4 regions of the Alteromonas sp. AWJ4_199 genome follow, and region 1 is predicted to be linked to each of the others. Evidence: predicted binding sites of a transcription regulator. Region 1 holds the regulator's gene; each other region holds the start of a gene.
What was found. The regulator MetJ, encoded in region 1, represses methionine synthesis genes. The targets are predictions, from matches to a motif close to TAGACGTCTAGACGTCTA.

Region 2: msrA (peptide-methionine (S)-S-oxide reductase MsrA) is a predicted target of MetJ. The motif match lies at 1,830-1,847, and genes of this name have one in related genera.
Region 3: serA (phosphoglycerate dehydrogenase) is a predicted target of MetJ. The motif match lies at 1,978-1,995, and genes of this name have one in related genera.
Region 4: thrA (bifunctional aspartate kinase/homoserine dehydrogenase I) is a predicted target of MetJ. The motif match lies at 1,252-1,269, and genes of this name have one in related genera.

The regions. Positions count from the first base shown of each region.
Region 1 is NZ_JBSWUR010000001.1:2,779,011-2,782,185, reverse strand. It holds gene ACXAER_RS12200 (malic enzyme-like NAD(P)-binding protein) at 237-1,472, shown strand; gene metJ (met regulon transcriptional regulator MetJ) at 1,636-1,968, opposite strand; gene metF (methylenetetrahydrofolate reductase) at 2,129-3,016, shown strand.
Region 2 is NZ_JBSWUR010000001.1:3,019,940-3,023,114, forward strand. It holds gene ACXAER_RS13230 (hypothetical protein) at 1-1,103, shown strand, start outside; gene msrA (peptide-methionine (S)-S-oxide reductase MsrA) at 1,208-1,753, opposite strand; gene ACXAER_RS13240 (thiol-disulfide oxidoreductase DCC family protein) at 2,012-2,407, shown strand; gene ACXAER_RS13245 (SDR family NAD(P)-dependent oxidoreductase) at 2,397-3,122, shown strand.
Region 3 is NZ_JBSWUR010000001.1:1,167,264-1,170,438, reverse strand. It holds gene ACXAER_RS05110 (DUF481 domain-containing protein) at 1-292, shown strand, start outside; gene serA (phosphoglycerate dehydrogenase) at 514-1,743, opposite strand; gene rpiA (ribose-5-phosphate isomerase RpiA) at 2,203-2,859, opposite strand; gene ACXAER_RS05095 (5-formyltetrahydrofolate cyclo-ligase) at 2,950-3,175, opposite strand, start outside.
Region 4 is NZ_JBSWUR010000001.1:1,288,601-1,291,775, reverse strand. It holds gene ACXAER_RS05630 (excinuclease ABC subunit UvrA) at 1-1,065, shown strand, start outside; gene thrA (bifunctional aspartate kinase/homoserine dehydrogenase I) at 1,444-3,175, shown strand, end outside.

The sequences.
Region 1 (3,175 bases):
TCTAAATGTTAGACCTATATCAACAGCGATATGTTAGGGAAATCAGGAAGAGTTAACGCTAGGTCTGCAGTTTCCAACGTACCACACTAGTGCTAACAACTATTTATAATCACTTTTGTCATTAGTTAGTTGTAACGCGCTTATGTTTATCTATCTATAACTACAACGATAATAAAATAGCTACAGAGCGTGAACAAAAATACCGATGAACCCTACATCTAAGGATACCTTTTTACATGTCAGATTTTAGACAACGCGCACTCGACTATCACGCCAAACCCACACCTGGAAAAATTCGCGTAGAGCTATCTAAGCCAGCCGATAGCGTCGACGACCTTGCTCTTGCCTACAGTCCGGGCGTTGCCGAGCCGGTGAGAGAAATCGCCGAGGATGCAGATAACGCTTACAAGTATACGGGCAAAGGTAACTTGGTTGCGGTTATCAGTAACGGAACTGCGATACTAGGCTTAGGTAATTTAGGCCCATTAGCTTCAAAGCCAGTAATGGAAGGTAAAGCACTTCTGTTTAAACGCTTTGCTGGTCTAGATGCCATTGATATTGAAGTAAAGCATCGTACGACCGAAGAGTTCATTAATACCGTGGCGAATATTGCTGATACGTTTGGCGGTATTAACCTAGAAGACATCAAAGCACCTGAATGCTTCGAAATTGAGCAAGAGCTCATTAAGCGCTGTAAAATTCCAGTATTTCATGATGATCAGCATGGTACCGCTATTGTAACCGCAGCAGGTATGCTTAACGCTCTAGAGATTCAGGGCAAAAATATAGAGAACGCTAAAATTGTTTGCATGGGCGCCGGAGCAGCAGCGGTTGCCTGTATGGAGCTACTGATTAAGTGTGGTGCCCAGCGTGAGCGTATCTACATGTTAGATAGAAAAGGCGTTATCCACACTCGTCGCGAAGATTTAACTGAGCACAAGAAGCTGTTTGCTAACAATACTGATAAGCGCACCCTTGAAGATGTAATGGAAGGCGCAGATATCTTTGTCGGTGTATCAGGCCCTGATGTTTTACCGCCAGAAGCGCTTTCTTTGATGGCTGAAAACCCAATTGTATTTGCATGTTCTAATCCAGATCCTGAGATAAAGCCTGAACTTGCTCACGAAGTGCGTAAAGACCTAATTATGGCTACTGGCCGCTCAGACTATCCTAATCAGGTAAACAACGTGCTGTGCTTTCCGTTTATTTTCCGCGGTGCTTTAGATGTTCGCGCTACAGCCATTAATGATGAGATGAAAGTGGCGGCGGTTGAAGCTCTTCGTGCTATTACGAAAGAACCTGTACCACAGGAAGTATTGGCCGCGAGTAAAAGCGATAGTCTGACATTTGGTAAGGAGTATATTATTCCTAAACCTATGGACCCACGTCTGTGCGAGCGTATAGCTACCGCGGTATCTAAGGCGGCTATTGAGTCGGGTGTTGCACGAGTACCTGAAAGCCCAGAAAAATAAAGTTCTGGCGCACAAGGCTAAAAAAGGTTGGGTTAACGCTCAACCAATATTTGCTAAAAAGTGCGCTTAAAGAATACAAGTACATAAAAAAACGGCGCTGTGTTGTAGGCTATAAACTAGTAAAGCCTTACAACACAGCGCCGTTTCTCTTTAATACTAAATATCAGTCGTCTTCAGACACATCATTTTCGAAGCTTGGGTCAATGCCCATTTCTTCCATAATACGCCTAGCTTCAGCCGGCACGCGATTAGGATTGTCTTTACGCAAGTCATCATCGTTAGGCAATGGCTGGCCAGTAAACGCGTGTAAAAATGCTTCGCACAACAGTTCCGAATTAGTGGCGTGACGCAAATTATTGATTTGGCGGCGGGTACGCTCATCAGTAAGTGCTTTAAGCACATTAATAGGTATAGAAACAGTGACTTTCTTTACCTGCTCGCTCTTTTTCCCATGCTCTGCGTAGGGGTGAATATATTTACCGTTCCATTCTGCCATTGTACTAACTCGGTCTACTCTTTTTATATTATGAAGAGAAATTCTAAACAAGTTCACGAAAAGGTCAATTGAGCAGTGTAAACCTCTTGACGTCTAGACATATATTCTTTAATTTAGACGTCTAAACGTCTATAAGATTACATTTTTGAGAGTATAAACCATGGTTTCTTACGCACAAGGTATCGATGCATTAAACCAGTCCCTGTCGGAGCTGCGTGATATTGATGTATCTTTTGAATTCTTTCCGCCTAAAACGGAAGCCATGGAGCAAACCCTGTGGAAGTCGGTTGAACGCCTAGCACCGTTAAAGCCAAGCTACATGTCGGTTACTTACGGCGCCAATAGCGGTGAGCGTGACAGAACCCACGATGTGGTAAAACGTATTCAACAGCAAACAGGCGTTGCTGCCGTTCCTCACTTAACCTGTGTCGACGCAAGCCGTGATGAATTAAAGCAAATTGCAAAAGACTACTGGGATTCAGGCATTCGCCGTATTGTTGCACTTCGCGGCGACTTACCGTCAGGAGTAGAAAAAACAGAAATGTATGCCTCTGACCTTGTTGCCTTACTAAAAGACGTTGCCGATTTTGATATTTCTGTCGCTGCCTACCCAGAAAAGCACCCTGAAGCACCAAATGCGCAGTTTGATCTACTAAACCTAAAACGCAAAGCAGAAGCAGGTGCCACAGAAGCAATAACTCAATTCTTCTTTGATACGAGTGTTTACCTTCGATTTAGAGACCGCGCTGCCGCAGCAGGTGTCGACTTAGATATCGTTCCGGGTATATTGCCGGTAACCAACTACCAAACACTGGTTAAATTTGCTGGTTTCACAAATGTTCATGTTCCTGGATGGTTGCACAAAATGTTCGACGGCCTTGATGCCGATGACCAAGCAACCCGTAATTTAATAGGCGCTAACATTGCTATGGACCAAGTTAAAGTGCTGGCTAAAGAAGGGGTAAAACACTTCCACTTCTATACTTTAAACCGCAGTGAGTTGAGCTATGCTATCTGTCACATGCTAGGTGTGCGTCCAGGCGTTTAATAAATAACAATTATCACAAGAGTGATGTCATGTTTGCATGATTCACTCCACAAAAGGCGCAATCAATGCGCCTTTGTTGTTTTAAACCTGCATTAAACTTTGCCACCAAGGCCGCCCGCAGTTACCATTTGATAAAACAAGTAATGAACTATCGATGCC
Region 2 (3,175 bases), 240 kb from region 1:
CCACCGTTTTAACCGCCATGCTGGTCACCGCATGCAGCGAGCCCAAAGATGTCATTATCAGTTCAGAACCTACCGATTTGACAGAAACAACAGTAGGAAAGTGGATCCTTGATGAATCTGGAAAAGTTATGTTTGACCCCCAAACATCAGGGCTAGTGGTGCTAGACGGACAGCTAGTAACCATTGCTGATGCAAGTGCGGATGTTACGCAGCAGTTGAAGTTGCATACTATTTCGCCTGAAACAGCAACGCTCGTTGCCTCTAGTGAGCGCTTTTCATTCTCAAGGGAAGTGCGCCGAAGCTGCTTCTATAGTTACTTAAGCGAACAACCAGATTTAGAAGCGTTAGCGGTAGACCCTAGAGATGCTAATGTCATTTACACCGTCACAGAAGATGCAACCCGTACTGGTGCCTTAAGCCCTCGTTGTGAAACCAAGTACGAAGATACAGGCTCTACAGACTACCCAACCCTATTGGTCAAACTAACGCAAAAGGACAATGGTGATGTTGAAATGTCAGATGTGCGTCCACTTCAGTTTCCGAAAGGGTTCGAAGTAGGAAACTTCCCTAATGATGGTATTGAAGGCCTGACTATGGCGGAAGACGGCACTTTGTATTTGGCGCTTGAGAAAGATAAAGCTGGACAGCCAAGAATTTTTACATTGGCAGTTGATGAAGACTTTTTCTCATCGAGCGATTTTGCAACTGTGAGCGAACCAGACCTTCAGCTCCCTTCGTTTACCTCGGGTAATCACCCCTTAAATGGCTTGGCTTTATATACGCACTCAACAGGCGCATCGTATTTATTTGGCGCCGCAAGAAACGACAATGAATTGTGGGTAATTGATACCACTGGTAGCAAGCCAACAAAGCGCATTCCCATTATTTTTGATGTTGCCAGTGACCAGAATTGTAAACAGTACACAATGGATAATTCTTCAATGGAAGGGCTAGTCACTATTGATAGTACGCTATGGATCATTAACGATCCGTGGGAAAAGAATTACATGAAAAATGCGACTTGTGAGGCGCATGAAATGCGTTATGAAGATTTAGCGCCATTGTTGTTTTCGCTTAAAATCAATGACGCTTGGTTTGATTAGCGTCTATCTACTTACAATGTTCTTAAAACCGAAAAAGGGTTGCTACCAAGCAACCCTTTCGTTTTAAGCCAACCTGTAAACGTCGCTAAAAAAGCTGTCTTTACCTATGCATCGCTGCGAAGGCGAGAAGCAAAAGTCTTTTTAAATTTTGCAAGTTTAGGTGCAACTACCATAGAACAATACTGGTTCTGCGGATTATTTTTGAAATAATCCTGATGATAGTCTTCGGCGTCATAGTAGTTATTCAAGGCTACTACTTCAGTGACTACCGGGTCAGGCCAAATTTCTTCTTCTGTGATTTGTGCAATAATTTTTTCAGCTTCCGCTTTTTGTGCGTCGTCATGATAGAAGACGGCGCTGCGATACTGTGTACCCACATCATTACCCTGTCTATTTAGCTGAGTAGGGTTATGTAGCGCGAAGAAAATTTCTAATATTTCACGGTAGCTGATGTTGTCGGCATCAAAGGTTACTTGTACCACTTCTGCATGACCAGTGTTTCCCGTACATACCTCTTCATAGGTAGGATCGGCTTTTTCACCTCCAGCATAGCCAGAAATTGCTTTTTCTACACCTTCAACGCTATTAAACGCTGATTCGATACACCAAAAGCATCCGCCTGCCAACGTGGCTACTTGTAAATTTGCCATAATAAAACCTCTCATAATCTTTGCTTGTAGTGTGGGTGCGGGTAGGGCACAACACAAGTCATCCAAGCGTGTTTTTTTATCGTATAAACGAATATTAAATAAGAATAACGTGCGACGGCTTAAAACGGTTTTAAACTGGCCGCTACAAGAGTGCTGATAGTGCACGGCAAACGCGATGTATTTTTTGTTTTTCCATGTTTGCATGGGCGAGATCGTCTTTTAAGCGATAAGCGTCTTATGTAGCAGAGGTAGGTAGAAGTGATTATTTTTTACGATGGTTATTGCCCTTTGTGCATAGCCGAAATGCGTCATTTACGCAAAAGAGACAAGGATAACAAACTCACCCTGGTCGACATTCAGGCCCCTGATTTTGCAACTCGCTATCCAACCATGGATTGGCATGCGCTTAATGCCAGAATTCACGGGCTTCGCGATGATGGCACTTTAATTACTGGGCTTGATGTTACCCATGAAGCGTGGAAAGCAGTAGGTATGGGCTGGGTTTATGCTCCGCTTCGTTGGCCTGTTATCCGTTATGTGGCTGATGCTTTCTACAATGTATTCGCAAAACATAGATATACCATTTCTTACCTTTTAACAGGAAAAAAACGCCAGTGCGACCGCTGTGTACCGGGAGAGCCGAATGGAAAATAACGTACTTATAGTGGGCGCATCTGGTGGGATAGCGTCTGCGCTTATAGAGCAATATCGCAGTGCGGGCGCAAAAGTGTTTGCTGTAAGTCGTTCAGCTGCAACTGAAAGCAACAATTCAGAGAACGTCTCCTATCATCAAATTGCTGAACAGGATGATAAGCACATCAGCGAATTCGTTAAGCAACTTGCGAAGCAAGAGGTTGTGTTGGGTACAGTAGTTATAACCACCGGTTTTTTGCATAATGAAAGCGACGGTATTCACCCCGAAAAGCGCTTAGAAGATGTCAGTGAGGAAGCCCTGACTGCGTACTTCGCGACAAACAGCATTATTCCCGCTATATGGCTTAAGCATCTAGTCAACGTTATGAGTAAAGAAGGGTCCACCCTTGTTTGTCTAAGTGCGAGAGTAGGGAGCATATCAGACAACGGGCTTGGCGGATGGTATGGCTACCGTGCCTCGAAAGCCGCGCTCAATATGTTTATCAAAACAGCGTCGGTAGAGTACAAGCGCAGATTGAAAGATGTCATGCTGGTATGTTACCACCCAGGTACCGTTGATACTGGGCTGTCGAAGCCATTTCAAAAAAATGTAGCTGCTAAAAAACTCTTTACCCCGGAATTCACTGCAAAACAACTTATTCACCACCTTTCAGCGCTTAATCGGGACCAGACTTGCCATTTTATCGACTGGAATGGCGAAGTGGTAACTTGGTGATACGGCCTAACATCGTTTCAGTAAGTTCAACATCAAGACTTTTTATTTCACTG
Region 3 (3,175 bases), 1.6 Mb from region 1:
TTATTCTTTCATTGAAACTCAAGACGGTGAAAACCTTGATAGCATGATTGTTCGTGCATCATCAGCATATTCTTGGAAGATTTCTGATACTGCTAAATTTACTCAAACAGTGAGTACAGAAGTGGGTTCTGACAACACTAAGTCACGTGCTGAGTCAGCCCTAACTGCTACCATTAGCGGTAACCTTTCTATGCGTCTTTCATTTAAGTTAGATCACAACACCAACGTTGATGACGATGTAGAGAAGCTTGATACTGAAACTGCTGTAAGCCTAGTTTACAACTTCTTCTAAACTTTACTGAAGCGCCTTGACTGCTCGGTTGTGCGGTGAGGCGGTTTAATGTTTTACCTAGGTAATTCCTTTATACACTGATGCCATAGTGTTGTTGGAATAGGCGCTAGAACCAGTGCATTGCTGAGTAAAACAAAAGTACAGATACAAAAAACGCTGCAATGTTGCAGCGTTTTTTTATTCCATGTTCTTCAAAAAAGCCTAATGAAGAAAAGCGCTTTTTAGTGAAGAATGCGAGTCTTGATCGTACCATCAATTTGTTGAAGCTCTGCCAATGCCTCATAGCCACGGTCTTCTTTAACATCCACAACCACGTAACCAATTTCCGCGTTAGTCTGTAGATACTGGGCTTCAATGTTAATGCCTTTTTCTGCAAACGCTTGGTTAATTTGGGTAAGAATACCCGGTTGGTTTTTATGTACGTGAAGAAGTCGTGAACGACCGGTGTGCTCGGGCAGCGATACTTCAGGGAAGTTAACCGCTGACAACGTAGAGCCGTTGTCGCTGTATTTCGCTAGCTTTCCAGCCACCTCAATTCCGATGTTTTCCTGCGCTTCTTGTGTGCTTCCGCCTACGTGTGGCGTAAGAATAACATTGTCGAACGCGCGAAGCGGTGACTCAAACTCTTCAGTGTTAGACTTAGGCTCTACTGGGAACACATCGATGGCAGCGCCGTTAAGGTGGCCACTTTCCAGTGCCTTAGCCAGTGCGTCAATATCAACTACGGTACCGCGTGATGCGTTAATAAGAATGCTGCCTTTTTTCATTTGAGACAGTTCTTTCTCGCCAATCATATCTTGGGTTTGCGGCGTTTCGGGAACGTGTAGTGATACCACATCAGAGGTATTAAGTAGCTTTTCAAGCGACTTCACCTGAGCAGAATTACCTAACACTAACTTGTCTTCGATATCGAAAAATTGAACGCGCATGCCTAAATGTTCAGCAAGAATACTTAGCTGAGTACCAATGTGACCATAGCCAATTATACCTAAGGTTTTTCCGCGAGCTTCATAAGAGCCTACTGCGGTTTTCTCCCACTCACCGCGGTGCGCCTTAGCGTTTTTGCTAGGCACTTGGCGAAGCAAAAGAATAATTTGCCCAAGAACAAGTTCTGCAACAGAGCGTGTGTTAGAAAACGGGGCGTTAAATACCGGGATGCCACGACGTTGTGTGGCTTCAAGGTTAACCTGGTTGGTACCAATGCAGAAACAGCCGATGGCAACAAGTTTTTGTGCTGCATCAACTACTTTTTCAGTAATTTGAGTGCGTGAACGAATGCCAACAAAGTGGGCGTCTTTGATTTTCTCTATCAACTCATCTTCAGGAAGAGAGGTTTTGAGAAATTCAATGTTGCTATACCCATTGCTTTGTAGTGTTTCCAAAGCACTTTGGTGAACACCTTCCAACAACAAAATTCGGATTTTATCCTTCTCTAATGAAACTTTGCTCATGAACTCGCTATCTCTCGCTGATTTAATTTGGGTTGCTGGCAGTGCGAACCATAGACTCTTGTGATTTTCTCAGTAGTGAATAATCTAAATATGCACTACTTTCTTTGCAATAGAGCCTGGTCTGGCGTCTGCTGTCTAGCGTTTTTAATTACGCTATTTGCTTTAATAAAAAAGGTTTTCAACCTTAAGCAATATATACATCTAGCCGCAAAAACACCTATCACTTAAGACATCTAGACGTCTAAACGGAAATTAACAGAAAACACGCTAAGTTAAAAGCAGTATTTTGCGTAGCTTTTCACCAAAACGCTTTGATACCCACGGCTAAAATGCCTGTTCCGTTTATACTCATTGAATACGTTATTTAGAAGTAACACTTTTTGTAATGCAACACCAAGGCGCGTGCATACTGGTTGTTCTGTTATGCCATTGGCTGTACTTAGCATTTTTTAAGAGGTATCACTTAAAGGTTTCGACACCACTTTCTGTGGCACTTAGTACAATATCCGCTCCTCTTAGCGCAAAGATACCGTTAGTCACTACGCCCGGAATATTATTTATTTTTTGTTCCAGTTCGCGCGGATTAAGAATCTCAAGGTTGTGTACATCTAAAATAACGTTACCGTTATCTGTCACTACTCCCTGTCGGTATTCAGGATCGCCACCAAGTTTTACCAGTTCACGGGCTACAAAAGAGCGAGCCATAGGAATAACTTCTACAGGAAGTGGGAAGTCACCTAAAACAGGCACGCGCTTACTTTCATCTACAATACAAACGAACGTGGTAGCGGCACCGGCTACAATCTTCTCGCGGGTCAGAGCTGCGCCGCCGCCTTTAATCATATGCTTGTGTTCAGTAACCTCATCAGCCCCATCGATATAAACCGAAAGGTTGCTGACTTCGTTTAACTCGAACACTTCAATGCCTAGGGCTTTTAAACGCTCGGTAGATGCTTCTGAGCTTGATACTGCGCCTTCAATTTTGTGTTTAATGTTACCGAGTTCTTCAATAAAGAAATTTACGGTAGAACCAGTACCCACACCGACAATGCTATCTGCTTCAACATATTCGATGGCTGCTTTGGCTACGGCTTGCTTTTTTGCGTTCTGATCCATGGTGACTCTCCGAATTATCGTGTTCGCAAGTGTAACGTATAAGCGCACATGAACCCACAAATTCGTATGCTCAATTTGTTATAGCGACTATCACGATTTAGTAAATTGCAGAGTGCGCGTGGGTGTTACGATAGCATCGAGCGGCACATCCCACGGTGCAATAGGTAGGGCATCTACTTCTTGAATGTCGTGGGCAATGCCTACCAACTTTGGCGCACGTTTTTCTGAAGGCGAATGGAAACCAGTTTTGTGTTGAGTGAAGCTCAATGTGCGATCGTAATAACCACCACCCATACCCAAACGATTACCCTTGCTA
Region 4 (3,175 bases), 1.5 Mb from region 1:
AATAATGTCAGCCATGTTGATATTGATATTCCACTTGGTGTGATGACCTGTGTTACAGGCGTTTCAGGCTCTGGAAAGTCGAGTTTAATTAGCCAAGCATTAGTTGAGTTAGTCAAAGACGGTTTAAGTCCAGTCGAGAAAGAAGAGAAGCGAGCGAAAGAAACGAAAGAGACGAGAAAAACGAAAGAACTGCTTACCGACGCCAACTATCTTCTCGCTCAAGACACGTTTTTAGACGAAAGTGAGCCGCAGCAAGGCTTTATTGAAAGCGGGCTTGATGAGTTAAGTCGTATAGTTGTGGTCGATCAGTCTCCCATCGGCAGGACACCTCGTTCAACATTGGCAACCTATACCGGCATATTTGATCAAATCAGAAGTTTATTTGCTTCAACCGAAGAAGCGGAAGCCCGTGGGTACGATGCGGGTCATTTTTCGTTTAACGTTGCAAAAGGACGATGCCCACATTGTGAAGGCTTGGGTGTGGTATCGGTAGAACTACTGTTTATGCCGAGTGTTTATTCCCCCTGTACCGTTTGTAACGGTCAGCGCTTTAACGATAACGTACTGGAAGTTGGTTACAGCGAACATTCTATCGCTGATGTATTATCGCTTACGGTTGAAGAAGCACTATCTGTGTTCAATAGTAATCAAGTCATTACGCGGGGCCTTCAAACGCTAATGAACGTAGGGCTTGGCTATCTAACCTTGGGGCAAAGTGCCACCGAATTATCAGGCGGCGAGGCGCAGCGTATTAAATTAGCATCAGAACTTAAGCGCGCTCAAAATGCTAATACCCTATACGTCCTTGATGAACCTACAACCGGTTTACACCTTTCAGACACTTCGCTACTTATGCAGCATTTAACCAGCTTAGTTGAAGCAGGGAATACGGTAGTGATGGTTGAGCATAATATGCAGGTGGCTGGGGCTTGCGATCACATTATAGATATGGGGCCAGGCGCTGCTGATGAGGGAGGAGAAATCGTTGCTGAAGGTAGCCCAGAGGAGGTTGCTAAGGTTCAACAAAGTGCAACAGCCCCATTTTTGAAGGCGAGTTTGGAATAAAGTAGGTTTTCAATGGATGAGTTCTGTTTGAATGACTACAGAAATAAGCAGGTTTTAAAGCTATTAGAGTACTAGCAAGCCAGTTAAGAAATTGCTTAATTTCCTGTTTGTACCTTAAAAAGAAATATTAGTTAAAGAGTGTTTCATATTTTGCAATACAGTGTGGTGAAAACTGCGGTTGACTTATAGACGTCTATACGGCAAATTGCTTGTATGAAAAAGATTCTACTTACTCGCACCACCATTATGTTAATTACCACCTTAAAAAGGGCGGTCGCTGACTAGTGCAAGTAAGCAAAAGACAACGAAAGCCCGCCTAACACAGAGCGGGCTTTTTTTTACACACGTTTTAGCATGCGTAACCTTAAGGAGCAGCATATGAAAGTCTTAAAGTTTGGGGGTTCTTCTCTAGCCGATGCACCGCGATACATGCGCGTTATGGAAATTAGCACGGCAACCCACCAAACCGACGGTGCTGCGGTTGTACTTTCTGCCCCAAAAGGGGTGACGAACGCGCTTTCACTACTTTGTGAACAAGCAGCCGCGGGTGAAGATTTCCAGCCATTATTCGATAAGTTGAACGATACGGTTACCGGCATTGCCAACGACCTTAACAATGAGTTCGACGGGTTTGAGCACGCAAGCGTGGTGGAATTTATTGCTGGTCACTTATCAGTATTAAAACAGCACCTTGAAGGCATAAAACTTCTCGGAGTTGCGCCAGACAACGTTGCTGCCGGTATTCTAAGTATTGGTGAGTACATCTCGGTGACGCTTTTTAGCGCTATGCTATCGGCTAAAGGTATTGCAAACCGCGTTATCGACCCAGTTAAATATGTACTTGCTGAGGGCGATTATCTAGACAGTATTGCCGACGTATCGCTAAGTAAGGCACGTTTTTCAGATGTGCCCACTGACGGCAGTGAGTTTCTTGTCATGCCGGGGTTTGTGGCGGCTAACGAAGCGGGCGAAAAAGTCACGCTTGGGCGCAACGGTTCAGACTATTCGGCGGCCATTCTAGCCGCGTGTATTGATGCAAACTGTTGTGAAATTTGGACAGACGTAGACGGTGTTTACAACGCTGACCCGAACCAAGTGGAAGGTGCAGTACTGCTAGATAAACTTACTTATCAAGAAGCGATGGAACTGTCTTACTTTGGCGCAAAAGTACTTCACCCTAAAACTATCGGCCCAATTGCACAGCACCACATCCCTTGTTTGATAAGAAATACCTTAAACCCGGCAGCGCCTGGTACGCTAATCAGTAATGAGAAAAGCGAAGTGTGGACGTCGGTGAAAGGTATTTCGCAGCTTGATAACGTCACCATGTTCAACGTTGCAGGGCCTGGTCTTAAAGGCATGGTTGGCATGGCAAGTCGTGTATTTGAGGTGATGTCTAACGCCAATATTTCAATAAGCCTTATTACTCAGTCATCGTCAGAATACTCAATCAGTTTCTGTATTCAAAGCAAAGACGCCAGCCGGGCGTTAACGCTACTTGAAGATGCCTTTGCGCTTGAGCTTCAAAACCAATTGCTAGACCCTATCGAAGTACGTCATGACCTGGCCATTGTTACTTTGGTTGGTGATGGTATGCGTCAAACCAAAGGGTTGGCAGCGCGTTTCTTTAACTCGCTAGCCCAAGCGCGAGTAAACAACGTTGCTATTGCTCAGGGCTCTTCAGAGCGCTCTATTTCAACGGTAATTGAAAGTAAGCGTGCTAAGAAAGCAGTAAAAGTCATTCACCAGAATTTTTTCTCTGACCGCCATACCATCGACGTGTTCCTAGTAGGGTGTGGCAATGTAGGCACTGAACTGCTAGGTCAGATTGAAAAACAACAGCCAGCACTTTTAAAACGTAATATTCAGCTGCGCGTTTACGGTATAGCAAATAGCCGTAAATTGCTGTTGAACAGCCAAGGTATTGATTTAAGTGGTGACTGGAAATCTGCACTTGAATCGGCAAGCGAAGGATTGAGTGTTGAACGTCTACATCAGTTCGCTAACGACAATAGTCTGGTGAACCCGGTGATTGTTGACTGTACCAGTCACGAAGCGATTGCACAGCAATACGTAGATATGATGGAAAGCGGTTTTCACGTAGTAACGC